2 regions of the Branchiibius hedensis genome follow, and region 2 is predicted to be linked to the other one. Evidence: predicted binding sites of a transcription regulator. Region 2 holds the regulator's gene; the other holds the start of a gene.
The links. The regulator LexA, encoded in region 2, represses DNA repair genes until DNA is damaged. The targets are predictions, from matches to a motif close to TCGAACANNTGTTCGA.

Region 1 (6,695 bases), 320 kb from region 2:
CTGGTCGATATCTATGCGACGGTGTTCCCCGACGGCCACCCCTACCAGCATCCGACGATCGGTTCGATGGCGGATCTGGACGCGGCCTCACTGCAGGACGTTCACGACTTCTTCCGGGCGCACTACGCACCCAACAACACGGTTCTGACCCTGGTCGGCGACCTCAGCGAGGACGACGGATTTGCCGCGGCGGAGCGCTACTTCGGCGGTCTGGCACCGGTGGACGTCGCTGATCGGCCGGTGCCGCCGCTCGCACCGCTGGAGTCGCCGGTGCGGTTGCAGCGGGTGGAGCAGGTGCCCGAGAACCGGCTCTACGCCGCGTTCCGGCTGCCGTCCGCCGAGGACCCCGACTTCCTGGTCGCCGAGTTGGCCTTCGACGTGCTGGCCGGCGGCGCGACCTCCCGGCTCTATCGGCGGGTTGTCCGCGGCACGCAGGAAGCCACCCACGTAGGACGCTCGGTCATGGGCCTGGCCGCCGGGGTGTCCCTTGGCTACTTCACGTTCGATGCGGCCGACGGGGTCACCCTCGAAACGCTGGAGGCGGCCCTGGTGGCGGAGTTGGCGGGTCTGGTGCAGCGACCACCGACCGACGTCGAGATGGAGGTGTTGCTGGCCGACACCGAGCGCTGGTGGTTGCAGTCCCTGGCCGCGCAGGATGAGCGCGCTGACCTGCTGAGCCAATACACCTTGCTGTACGACGACCCGGACTTCATCAACACCTACCTGGACCGCGTCGCGCGCGTGACGTCGGCCGACATTGCCCGGGTCGCGGCGCAATGGTTGCGGCCGGAATCCCGAGCGGTTGTGACCTACGAGGTGAAGGCGTGAGTACCCGTCCGACGGTGGCCCCGCCGAAGCCGTGGGCGTTCCCGGTCCCGGAGCGCTTCCACCTGCCCAACGGGTTGCGGGTGCTGCTCTACCACCGCCCGGGGCAGAAGGTGATCTCGACGCGGGTCGTCGTACCCGTGCCGTTGTCGGCCGAGCCGCGCTCGGTCGAAGGCGTGGCGACGATCGTCAGCCGCACCCTGGATGAGGGCACCACTGCCCACTCGGCGGACGAGCTGGCCGAACTCCTCGAGCGACACGGGGTCGCCTACGGGGCGTCGTTCGGGCAGAACGGTCTCACCCTGGACACCGAGTCGACGGCCCGCGGGTTGCACCTCGGCTGGGAACTACTGACGGAGTTCCTGAGCCAGCCGGCCTTCGACGAGAACGAAGTGAATCGCCATGTGCGGCAACGCATTGCCGAGATCGACCACCAGCTGGCGAACCCAGGAAGCCGTGCGGCGCTGGAGTGGGTCAAGACGTACTACACGCCGCAGAGTCGCGCCTCACGACCGACCGCAGGCAGCGCGGAGTCGGTCGGGGCGATCACCCCGGACCACTGCCGCGACTTCTATCGGTACCTGTCACCGCAGGAGGCCACGCTGATTCTGGCCGGGGACCTGGATGATCCACGCGAGGCGTTGACCAGCACGTTCGGAGCGTGGTCGCCATCGAGCGTCCCAGCGCCATCCACACCGGACGAGTTGGCCGCCGACCGGGCGCGGATCGTCTTCGTTGACCGTCCCGGGTCGGTGCAGACCGAGTTGTACGTCGGTCAGGCGGGTCCCGCGCGCAACGTCCCCTGGGCGCCGTACCCGGTCCTCGGCTTCGTGCTCGGGGGAGCTCCGACGGCGCGCATCGACGCGGTGCTGCGGGAGGAGAAGGGGTACACCTACGGCATCCGGGCTGGCTTCCGACCGCGCAAGGACGACGGAACCTTCCTGGTGTCCGGCTCGGTGCGCGCCGATGTCACCGCGGACGCGCTGGATCTGCTGCTCGGAATCCTCGATGGCGCAACGGAATTCAGTGCCGACGAGGTTCGTCACGGCGCCGATTACGTCGCCCGGACCGCACCCGGACGATACGCAACCGCCGATGTGGTCGCCGACGAAGCGGCCGGTCTGGCCTTGTTCGGTCTCGGAACCGATTACGTCACCGACTACCTGGCCCAGCTACCGACCCTGACCGCTGACGAGGTGGGCGCTGCATGGTCGTTGTGGCGCGACACCCCCCGCAGCATCGTGCTGGTGGGGGACGCCACTGAACACGCCGCCGCCGTCGAGGCACTCGGTCGCGGCTCGGTCACCGTCGTGAACTGACGGCTCAGGCCAGTTCGTCGAACGCCTCAGCCACTTTCGGGGTCGGGTGGGGTGTGTGCTGACCAGTGGTAGTTGCGTTGCCATCGGAGTGTGCCGGGTGGGTTGTCGGGGGTGAAGAGGTCGCCGCCGTACCCGGTTCTGGTTTTCTGTCCGATCACTGGTGGTACCAGGAATTCCAGGTGGTCGTGGCGTTCGCGGATCTGGAAGTTGCGGTCGTGCACGAGGCGGTGGTGGTGGGCGCATAGCAGGCACCCGTTGTCCAGATCAGTGCCGCCATGGGGGTCCTCGGGGTTGTGGGGTGTCCAGGGGTTTCGCCAGTGGTGGCCTTCGCACCATGGGGGTGGGCGGTCGCAGCCGGGGTAGGCGCAGCCTCGGTCTCGCAGGGCCAGGGCGCGGCGTTGGGTGGTGTTGAAGAACCGTTGCGTTTGGCCCAGGTCCAGGGGCAGTGACTTGCCGCCGAGGATTTGGGGCAGGATCCCGGCCCCGCAGCCAATTTCCCGTGCTTTGCTGGCGGAGATCCGGGCCCCGGAGGGTAACGTGCCGGGACCCAGTTGGCTGGTGATCGTGTCGTAGTCGACGTTCACGGTGAGCACGGCGCTGATGCCGCCGGCGTTGGGTAGCGCATCGGCGGGCAGGTGGGAGCAGATCGTGGCGAACGCGCGGCCTTGGCGGTGCGCCTGGTCCGACGGCAACCCAGCATCCCTCGACTCACCCGGCTCACCTGATTCAGCCGGTTCGGCTGGTTCGGTGTCTTCTAGGTGGTAGCGGCGGGGCGCGGACATCGCTTCGACGGCGGTGCGGAGCATTTCGGCTTCGGTGTCGGGGACGGTGAACCCGCCGCGGTGGGTGCCGTCGCGGTTGTCGCGCATCCAGAACCTGCTCGCTCGGGCGGCGCGGCGTTCCCGGGTTTGTAGTTGGTTCTCTTCGTGCTCGTCCGCGGCGGCCGGGGTCTTGAAGGCGTCGGCGGCGCGGGTCGCGGCGCGGCCCAGGTCCTGGATCGACAACAACCGGGCCGCATCGAGCAGCGATTCTTGGGCCCGGACCCGGTCCTCCGGGCCACGGCGACGGGGAGGTGGGTGAGGGCTTTGGCGATGATCCCGGCTTGTTCCCGATTCACTCGACCCTCAGCTAACGCGTCTTCGACGATGGGGGTGTTGGACAAGTGCACGGCGGTGCGGACCAGGGCGTTGCCTTCGCGGCGGTCGCCACCGAAATCCGCCGCCAACAGTTGCCCGGTGCTGGTCGCACCGACCGCCCGGGCGGTGTCCCGGTCGTGTAACCCGCGGGCCAACACCATCAAGGCGGCGTCGATCCGGGCTTTCGCCCGGGACAGCGAGGCACTCAGTGCCCGCAACTCCGCATCGGTCACCGAGGAGTCGCTGCCCAGGTCGGTGCCGGTGGCGCGGCACGCGGTCAACGCGTCCACCGCAGCGTGGACGCCGGCGACACCGTCCGCCCACGAAACCCGCTCTGTGACAGCGACAGCGACAGTGCCAGTGCCATCGCCAGTGACGCCCATCGACCCCACCCCCTTTCCCGTCCCCACGAGAAACCCGACTTGGATGCTCCAACGCTAGTGCGGAGCACCGACAGTCGACAGGAGGAAATCAGCCGGTGTGGATAACCACGCAGTACGCAGCGACGGTCGGCCGCAGCTGTGGAAAAGGCTGCGGCTCAGGCCAGTTCGTCGAACGCCTCAGCCAACACGCCGAGACCCTCCAGCAGCAGGTCGTCGCCGATCACCAGCGGCGGCAGCAACCGGATCACGTTGCCGAAGGTGCCGCAGGTCAGCACGACGACGCCGCGCTCGTGGCAGAACTTCGCGACCGCACCCGTCAGCGCGGCATCCGGCTCGATCCCGCCCGGCTGGACGATCTCGATCGCCAACATGGCACCCCGGCCGCGGATGTCACCGATCTGCGGATGGGCCGACTGGATCTCCCGCAACCGGGCGGAAGCCACCTCTTCGATGTGCTGCGCCTTGGCCAGCAGACCGTCGGCCGCCATGGTCTCGATCGCGCCCAGAGCGGCGGCGCACGCGACCGGGTTCCCGCCGTACGTGCCACCGAGGCCCCCGGCGTGTACGGCGTCCATCAACTCCGCGCGCCCCGTCACCGCTGCCAGTGGTAGGCCACCGGCGATGCCCTTGGCGGTCGTCACCAGGTCGGGGACGATGCCTTCCTGCTCGCTCATGAACCACGTTCCGGTGCGGGCGAATCCGCTCTGCACCTCATCGGCGATGAAGACGATCCCATTGTCACGACACCACGTAGCCATCGCGGCCAGGTAGCCAGGCGCCGGCACGATGAAACCGCCCTCGCCCTGCAGTGGCTCGATGATGAAGGCAGCGATCTGGTCGGCGCCAACCGTCTTCTCCGCGATCGCAATGGAGCGCGCCGCAGCCTCCGCGCCGGTCATTCCGGCCGGGTCGCGCAGCGGGTAGGACGCCGGGACCCGGTAGATGTCGGAGGCGAACGGCCCGAACCCCTTCTTGTAGGGCATCGCCTTCGCCGTGAGCGCCATCGTCAGGTTGGTGCGGCCGTGGTAGGCGTGGTCGGCGGCCACGACTGCGGTCCGGCCGGTCGCGTGTCGGGCGATCTTGATCGCGTTCTCAACGGCTTCGGCGCCGGAGTTGAAGAGCGCGGACTTCTTCGCGTGGTCGCCAGGTGTCAACTCGGACAGCTTCTCGGCCACCGCGACGTATCCCTCGTAGGGGCTGATCATGAAGCAGGTGTGTGTGAAGTCCGCGACCTGCTGCTGCACGCCGGCCACCACGCGCGGGTCACTGTTGCCAACGGTGGTCACCGCGATGCCGGACCCCAGGTCGATCAACAGGTTGCCGTCGACGTCCTCGATGACGCCGCCGCCGGCCCGGGCGACGAACACCGGCATCGTGGAGCTGACGCCTGCCGCAACCGCGGCGGTACGGCGCTGCGCCAGTTCCTGCGAGCGCGGACCCGGCAGCGGGGTGCGCAGTTCGCGGCGCTGGGGCAGTTCGGTGCTGACGGTCGTGCTCATGGCGGCTCCTGTCGTGCCAAGTCTGGTCCCGGAGAGTCGGGGTACTAACAGTCTGCCACCGCAGTCATTTCGATTTCGAACTAGCTCGCAATCTCAGTGCCCAGGGTCCGCAGCACCTCGTCGTGCAGCAACCCGTTGCTGGCCACCGCGTTGCCGCTCCAGCACCCGTCGACCCCGGTCAACCCGGTGAACCGGCCGCCGGCCTCCTGCACGATCGGCACCAGAGCGGCCATGTCGTGGACAGCCAGTTCCGGCTCGGCCGCCACGTCGACGGCCCCCTCGGCGACCAGCATGTAGGACCAGAAATCGCCGTACGCCCGGCTGCGCCAGCAGACGTCCAGCAGGTCGGCGAAGTGGTCCTGGCGGCCCAGTTCGGCCCAGCCGTGCAGGCTGGAATAGGACAACGAAGCGTCGCTGAGCGACGACACCGCGGATACGTGGATCGGTCGGGAGGAGGACAACGAGCGCCCGGCCCGCGCCCCGGTGCCTGCGGCCGCCCACCAGCGCGAACCCAGCGCTGGTGCCGCGACGACGCCCACCACCGGCACGCCGTCTTCGACCAGCGCGATCAGCGTCGCCCACACCGGGACGCCCCGGACGTAGTTCTTGGTGCCGTCGATCGGGTCGATGATCCACTGCCGTGCCGCGCTGCCCTCGGTGCCGAACTCCTCACCGCGCACCGAGTCCCGCCCGCGGACCCGGCCCAGTTGCGCGCGGATCACCCGCTCGACCTCCAGGTCGGCGTCGCTGACCGGCGACAGGTCGGGTTTGGTCTCGACCTTCAGGTCCTGCGCGCGGAACCGGTCCAGCGTGATGGGCTCGACCGCGTCGGCGAGGACGTGGGCCAGCCGCAGATCATCGTCGTACGTCGTCACGCACCTGACCGTAGTGCCCCGCACCTCACCGGGCGGGTCGGGACAGGCCGATTCGCAACATCGCTCGTAGTCGGTCAGCGAGGGCGACCGCGTCGATCTGACGAGTGTTGATCGGCGGTAGGTCGGCGAAGATCTGCTGGAGCGCAGCCGCCATCTTGTCCAGCCGCAGATAGCGGCGCGGGTCGTCGGTCCAGCACGCCGCCAGCACCAGGTAGGTCGCCTCGTTGAACTGCCGCTCGACCAGATCCCAGTCCTTCATCTGCGTCGGCAGGTCGGTCTGGGCCAGGGACAGGATGTGCGCGCATTGCAACTGCTCGAAGGCCAGATCCCGCCGGGCTTCGAAACCGGCGTCGGTGGCCCATCGACCGGACGAGGCCAGCACGAGCACCCGCTCCAGGGACCGCAGGCCCCGACGGAACTGTCTGCGCGCCAACATGATCGGAGCTCGCCGCCCGGTCAGCCAGATGACCACGATCGAGGCGAAGGCGCCGATGGCGGTGTCGAGGATCCGGTCACGGACCAGCGTGTCGATGTTTGCCGTCGGTCTGGAGGTGCTGGTGATCAGCAGGGCCATTGGGGTCACGAACATCGCCGCGATCGCGTAGTTGATCGCCGCCGTCCACTGCACCAGGAACACGCACAGCAGGACGATCGCGAA
Region 2 (6,695 bases):
CCAGGTCGGCCAGGTTGACTTCGGCTGCGGAGGCGAACCGGTGATCTCGGGGCAGCGCGATTTTCACCTGCTCATCCAGGAGCTTGATGACCTCGAACGGCTCCATATCGTCCTCACCGCGGCCCAGATCGGTGCCTTCGTAGGCGAACGCCACGGCGACGTCGCACTCACCGGCCCGTAGGGCGGCCAAGGATTCCGGTGGCTCGGCCTCGGCAAAGGTCACCTGGATGTCCGGGAAGCGCTGCTTCACCAGGGCAAGTGCGCGGGGGACCATCGTGGAGGACGCCGAGGGGAACGCCATCAGGCGCACCCGCCCCGCCCGCAGTCCGGCGATCGCTGCGACCTCCGACTCGGCCGCCTCGAGGGCAGCCAGCACGGGACCGGCGTGCCGGGCCAGAACGGCGCCGGCCTCGGTCAATCGGACATTGCGACCCAGCCGCTCCACCAGCACCGTCCCGGTGCGCTCCTCGAGGCGGCGCACCATCTGCGAGATGGCGGGCTGGGAGTAGCCCAGGGACGCGGCGGCAGCGGTGAAACTGCCTTCTTCGGAGATGGCGCGGATCACCCGCAGGCCGGCGGCATCGATCATGGCTCCATGATAACGCAACTCATAAGTCTTGGTTATGTCGATCGCGATGGTTCGCGATTTCGGTAATGACCGGCTCCGGTGGTGGCGAACGGCTGCGGGAGAGGTGTGACACTGGAGAGGTGACCGATCCATCCGTCGCCAGGGAAGCGATTGCGAGCGCGGTAGCGGCCGGCGGGGTGACCGTCCTGTCGGGTGCGGGCCTGTCGACCGAGTCCGGAATCCCGGACTACCGCACGGCAGCGGGGGAACGACGCATCCAGCCGATGACAGCGGCTGAGTTGTTGGCGACTCCGCAGGCGCGGCAACGGTATTGGGCCCGCTCCTACGTGGGGTGGCCACGCTTCGCCGCAGCGCGACCGAACGTCGGACATGAAGCGGTCACCCAACTGCAACGCGCGGGCCTGGTCGGCACGGTCATCACCCAGAATGTCGATGGCCTGCACCAACGAGCAGGCGCCCGCGATGTCGTCGAGTTGCACGGAAACCTCGACCGGGTCGTGTGTATGGCCTGCGGTCAGCGCTTCCCGCGGGAACTCATCGACGCCTGTTTCGAGGTCCTGAACCCGGGTTTCGACCGATCCGCCGACGCCGCCTTGCGACCCGACGGTGATGTGGCACTGGATGACGAGGAGGTGCGCGCCTTCAAGGTCGCGCATTGCGCTGCGTGTGGTTCGGACCTGCTCAAACCCGACGTGGTGATGTTCGGCGAGTCGGTGCCGCGCCCGCTGGTGCAGGACTGCTTCGAGGCCGTCGAAAACTCCCGTTCCCTCCTGGTTCTTGGCTCCTCACTTGCCGTGATGTCCGGGTACCGCTTCGTCCGGCGGGCCGCCGCCCTGGGTATCCCGGTGCTGGCGATCACGCATGGTTGGACCCGCGGCGACGCCGAACTCACCGCCAAACTCGACGCACCGTTGGGCCCTTCGCTGGTCGAGTTGGTGAAGGCCGTTGGCGACCCGATCAACGCCTGAGCGTCAGATCCGCCGCAGGACCGCCGTCACCTTGCCCAGGATCGTCGCGTCCGTGCCGTCGATCGGCGAGTACTGCTCGTTGTGTGGCAGCAACCACACCTTGTCGGCGGTGCGCTTGAACGTCTTGACCGTGGCTTCGCTGTCCAGCATCGCTGCCACGATGTCACCGTTGTCGGCGGTCTGCTGTTGACGGACCACGACCCAGTCCCCGTCGCAGATCGCGGCGTCGACCATGGAGTCGCCGACGACCTTCAGCAGGAACAAGTCCCCTTCGCCGACCAACTGCTTGGGCAGCGGGAAGACGTCTTCGACAAGCTGCTCGGCGAGGATCGGGCCACCAGCAGCGATCCGGCCCACCACGGGGACGTACGACGCGGCGGGGCGTTCGTCGCCGACTCCCGTCTCGTCGTACGCAGTGCCGTCTGTTGTGTCGTCTGAGGCGGTCCGTGCGCCGTCCGCCGCCGCCTTGCGCCGCCGTTTGCCCGGGGCGTCATCGAGCGGAAGAACCTCGATGGCGCGGGGCAGATTCGGGTCCCGGCGGATGTAGCCGAGTCGCTCGAGCATGGACAACTGGTGGGCCACTGAACTAGGGCTGGTCAAGCCGACCGCCTCACCGATCTCCCGCAGACTCGGCGGATACCCGCGCCGCTGGACCGAACTGCGGATCACTTCAAGCACCTTGCGCTGCCGCGTCGTCAGCCCGCGGCCGTCGCGTCGCTCCGGCATCTCGTGGATCTTGCCCATCAGGTCCGTCTCCCTATCTGCGAAACCCGCCGAATGACGCGGCGAGCGATGTTGTCGGTGGTCGCTGGTGTGCTGTGTCCATGAAGACAACGGCCGTGGGATTCAGGCTAGGGCGTTCGCACACGAGTTCCAAACATGTGTACGACGCGTGTCGCCGGGACAGTGGTGCCGAAATGGTCAACGAACCCACGATCGAACCTTGCCTGTCTTCGAACAAGCGTGCTATACATCGTATCGAAGTGAAATCGAACGCCTGTTCGATTTCCACAGGTGTCACTGGTTCACCCGCAGGTCGAACCGCACCGTGTCAGGAGGAAGCCATGAGCGCAGTCCCCGTTCTCGTCCCCGTCGCCCGTCCCGCGCGCCGTCCCGACCTTCGACTGGTTCCGGATCTGCCGGCGTCGCCGACCGGCGTCGCGCGGCCCGCCGCTCACCTGCGGCTGACCCGGCGCGGCTACCTGGCCATCGGCGTGATTGTCGTGGCCGTGACCGTTGCCTGCGGCATGCTCATCGCGCACGCCGTTGCCCCCGCCCCCACGGGGCCCAGCTCGGTGGTCGTGCAGTCGGGTCAGACACTGTCTGAGGTTGCGCACCACGCGCTGCCGCAGTTGCCGGTGCAGGAGGCGGTCGTGCGCGTCCAGCTGGCCAACGACCTCAACTCGCTCCAGGTCAGCGCGGGTCAGACGTTGCTGATCCCGCGCTGACCTGCGAGTCGGTCCGGTCAGGCGTTCGCCGCCTTGAACTCGCGTCGCCGGGCGTGCAGCAGCGGTTCGGTGTACCCCGAGGGCTGCTGGGCGCCGAGCAGGATCAAGTCGCGAGCGGCCAACCACGCGATGTTGGTCTCGAAATCCGGCGCCATCGGCCGATAGTCGCGATCCGCGGCGTTCTGCTGGTCCACCACGACGGCCATCCGCTTGAGCGAGTCGATGACCTGGTCCTCGCTGATCACGCCGTGCTGCAGCCAGTTCGCCAGCAACTGGCTAGAAATCCGCAGCGTCGCACGGTCCTCCATGAGTGCGACGTCGTGGATGTCGGGGACCTTGGAGCAGCCGACGCCGTGGTCGATCCAGCGGACCACGTAGCCCAGGATCGACTGGCAGTTGTTGTCGATCTCCTCCTGCCGCTCCTGCTGGCTCCAGGTGGGATCGCTCGCCAATGGAACGGTGAGAATCTCCTCGACGGTAGCCCGCGTCTGCCCGGCCAGATCCTCCTGGACGGCGAACACGTCGACCTGGTGGTAGTGCAGCGCGTGCAGGGTCGCCGCGGTGGGGGAGGGCACCCAGGCGGTCGTGGCACCGGACTTGGGATGGGCGATCTTCTGCTGGAGCATGTCGTGCATCAGATCCGGCATCGCCCACATACCCTTGCCGATCTGCGCCTTGTGCGGCAGGCCCGCTGCCAGGCCGGTGTCGACGTTGAAGTCCTCGTACGCCGTGATCCAGGTCTGACTCTTCATCTCGCCCTTGCGCACCATCGGTCCGGCGAGCATCGAGGTGTGGATCTCATCGCCGGTCCGGTCCAGGAAGCCGGTGTTGATGAAGACCACCCGGTCTGCGGCGGCATTGATACACGCCTTGAGGTTGACCGTGGTACGGCGCTCCTCATCCATGATGCCAACCTTCAGCGTCCGCGGTGGGAGGCCGAGCACCTGCTCGACCCGCTCGAACAACTCAACCGCGAAGGCGACCTCGTCCGGACCGTGCATCTTGGGCTTGACGATGTAGATCGAGCCGGTCCGGGAGTTCTGCAGGCCATCGGCCGACAGTCCGTGGATGCCGATCAACGAGGTGAACAGCGCGTCCAGGATGCCCTCGGGCACTTCGTTGCCGTCGGCGTCCAGCACCGCGTCATTGGTCATCAGGTGCCCGACGTTGCGCACGAAGAGCAGCGACCGGCCGTGCAGATCGAAGGTGGAGCCGTCGGGCGCGGTGTACTCGCGGTTGGGATTCAGGACGCGGGTGAAGGTCTTGCCGTTCTTCTCGATCCGCTCAGCGAGGTCGCCCTTGTTCAGGCCAAGCCAGTTGCGGTAGCCCAGCACCTTGTCCTCGGCGTCGACCGCAGCCACGGAGTCCTCGAAGTCCATGATCGTGGTGATCGCGGACTCCACGACGACGTCCTTGATTCCGGCCGGGTCCGTGGCACCGATCGGCGATGTCGGGTCGATCTCGATGTCCAGGTGAAGGCCGTTGTGCCGCAACAGAATCGAGGTCGGCGCGGCCGCGTCGCCGGTGTACCCGGCGAACTCCGAGGGGTCAGCCAGTCCGGTCGTGCCCGAGGTGGTCGTGACCTGCAATGCGCCATCGACGACGGCGAATGCGGTGACGTCGGTGTACGAGGCATCCTTCAGCGGGACAGCGCGGTCCAAGAAGTCCTTGGCGAAGGCGATGACCTTCGCGCCGCGGACCGTGTTGTAGGAGGACCCTTTCTGCGCCCCGTCGGTCTCGGGGATGGCGTCGGTGCCGTACAGGGCGTCGTACAGCGAGCCCCACCGGGCGTTGGCAGCGTTGATGGCGAAGCGGGCGTTGAGCACGGGCACCACCAGTTGCGGACCCGCGGTGTCGGCGATCTCGGAGTCGACGCCGGTCGTGGTGACCTGGAAGTCCTCCGGCGTCGGCACCAGGTAGCCGATGCGGGTCAGGAACTCCTGGTAGTCAGCGGCGTCCAACGTGGGGTGCTGGCGGTGATATTCGTCGATCTGCTGCTGCAAGGTGTCGCGGATGGCGAGCAGTTCGCGGTTGCGCGGCGCGAGGTCGCTGATGACCTTCGCGGCGCCCGACCAGAAAGCATCCGGCGCGATCCCGGTTCCAGGCAGCGCCTCGTCGTTGATGAAGTCGTAGAGCACCGTCTCGATCTGCAGACCGTCGACGTTCACTCGGTCGGACATGAATTTCACCTCGTGTGATGCGTTAGTGGCTGGCCCCGTGCTGTCCCTAGGTTACCGACTGGTCCGGGGCCCACCGATCCTGCTCCTGCGCCGGTGCCGGCGCCCGCCGGCAGGAGGTATCTGCGCTGCTCAGCGACGGGTCCTCGCGGCAGCTGCGCGGCAGGCCGGCGAGGTATTGCGCGCTCGGCCTCAGCGTCGTACGATCCCTACATCTAGTAGTTACACCGATGTCATTCATCCACATGTAGTTCACACCCGACCGTCGGTAGTCCACCGGTTACCCACCGCAGATCCACAAGGTTTTCCACAGCGGCGGGCATGCGGGGGCGCCGTGCGGTGTTGAACAACGTGTGACCAGGACCGGGAAAGGAGCCGCTGAGCAGCCATGTATTGCCCGTTCTGTCGGCACGAGGACTCCCGCGTCGTGGACAGCCGCACCAGTGACGACGGCACCTCTATCCGCCGTCGTCGCCAGTGCCCGGATTGCGGCCGACGCTTCAGCACCGTGGAGACCGCCAGCCTCACGGTGATCAAACGATCCGGCGCGAGCGAGCCGTTCAGCCGCGACAAGGTGACCTCCGGGGTCCGAAAAGCCTGTCAGGGACGCCCGGTGACCGAGGACCAGTTGGCGCTGTTGGCCCAGCAGGTCGAAGAAGGTATCCGCTCGCAGGGTTTGGCCGAGATCGATGCTCACGACGTGGGTCTGGAGATTCTCGCGCCGCTGCGCTCGCTGGACGAGGTCGCCTACCTGCGGTTCGCCTCGGTCTACCAGGCGTTCGAGGATCTGCAGGACTTCGAGGACGCGATCGTGCTGCTGCGCGCCGAGCGGGAGCAGACCGATCAACCAGTCGGTGAACCCGGGCCCGATGAGGTTGTCGGTGCCGCGCGAGACGCTGGCAACGACCCCGCACCCTCACCGCGCGCTCCATCACCCCGATAGACACCAGACATCCGCACCACCCCGCACCACCCGTTCTGTCCAGTTCAGTCACCCCACGGAGGACAAGGTCCATGTCACAGACCACCAACGCCCGCTCGGGTCAGCGCCGCAAGAACGCCGGTCTGACCATCGAGCGCATCTACACCACCCCCGGTGTGCACCCCTATGACGAGGTGACCTGGGAGCGGCGCGATGTCGTCCAGACCAACTGGAAGAGCGGGGAGACGATCTTCGAGCAGCGCGGGGTGGAGTTCCCGGACTTCTGGTCGGTCAACGCGTCGACCATCGTCACGACCAAGTACTTCCGCGGCGCCCTTGGCACTGCGGAGCGCGAGTCCAGCCTCAAGCAGCTCATCGACCGCGTGGTGCTGACCTACGCCAAGGCGGGCAAGGACAACGGCTACTTCGCGACCGACGAGGACGCGGAGATCTTCGAGCACGAATTGACCTGGACCCTGTTGCACCAGGTGTTCAGCTTCAACTCGCCGGTGTGGTTCAACGTGGGAACCAAAGCGCCGCAGCAGGTTTCGGCGTGCTTCATCCTGTCGGTGGACGACTCGATGGACTCGA

Region 1: a site for LexA is predicted at 3,272-3,287, ahead of DR843_RS02455 (HNH endonuclease signature motif containing protein). Genes of this name have one in related genera too.

What each region holds. Positions count from the first base shown of each region.
Region 1 covers NZ_UESZ01000001.1:473,798-480,492, forward strand. Annotated here, with positions in the region: gene DR843_RS02445 (M16 family metallopeptidase) at 1-828, shown strand, start outside; gene DR843_RS02450 (M16 family metallopeptidase) at 825-2,144, shown strand; gene DR843_RS02455 (HNH endonuclease signature motif containing protein) at 2,171-3,169, opposite strand; gene gabT (4-aminobutyrate--2-oxoglutarate transaminase) at 3,819-5,162, opposite strand; gene hisN (histidinol-phosphatase) at 5,243-6,037, opposite strand; gene DR843_RS02475 (FUSC family protein) at 6,063-6,695, opposite strand, start outside.
Region 2 covers NZ_UESZ01000001.1:795,824-802,518, forward strand. Annotated here, with positions in the region: gene DR843_RS03950 (LysR family transcriptional regulator) at 1-589, opposite strand, end outside; gene DR843_RS03955 (NAD-dependent protein deacetylase) at 709-1,557, shown strand; gene lexA (transcriptional repressor LexA) at 1,561-2,301, opposite strand; gene DR843_RS03965 (peptidoglycan-binding protein) at 2,622-3,005, shown strand; gene DR843_RS03970 (malate synthase G) at 3,023-5,185, opposite strand; gene nrdR (transcriptional regulator NrdR) at 5,571-6,125, shown strand; gene DR843_RS03980 (vitamin B12-dependent ribonucleotide reductase) at 6,197-6,695, shown strand, end outside.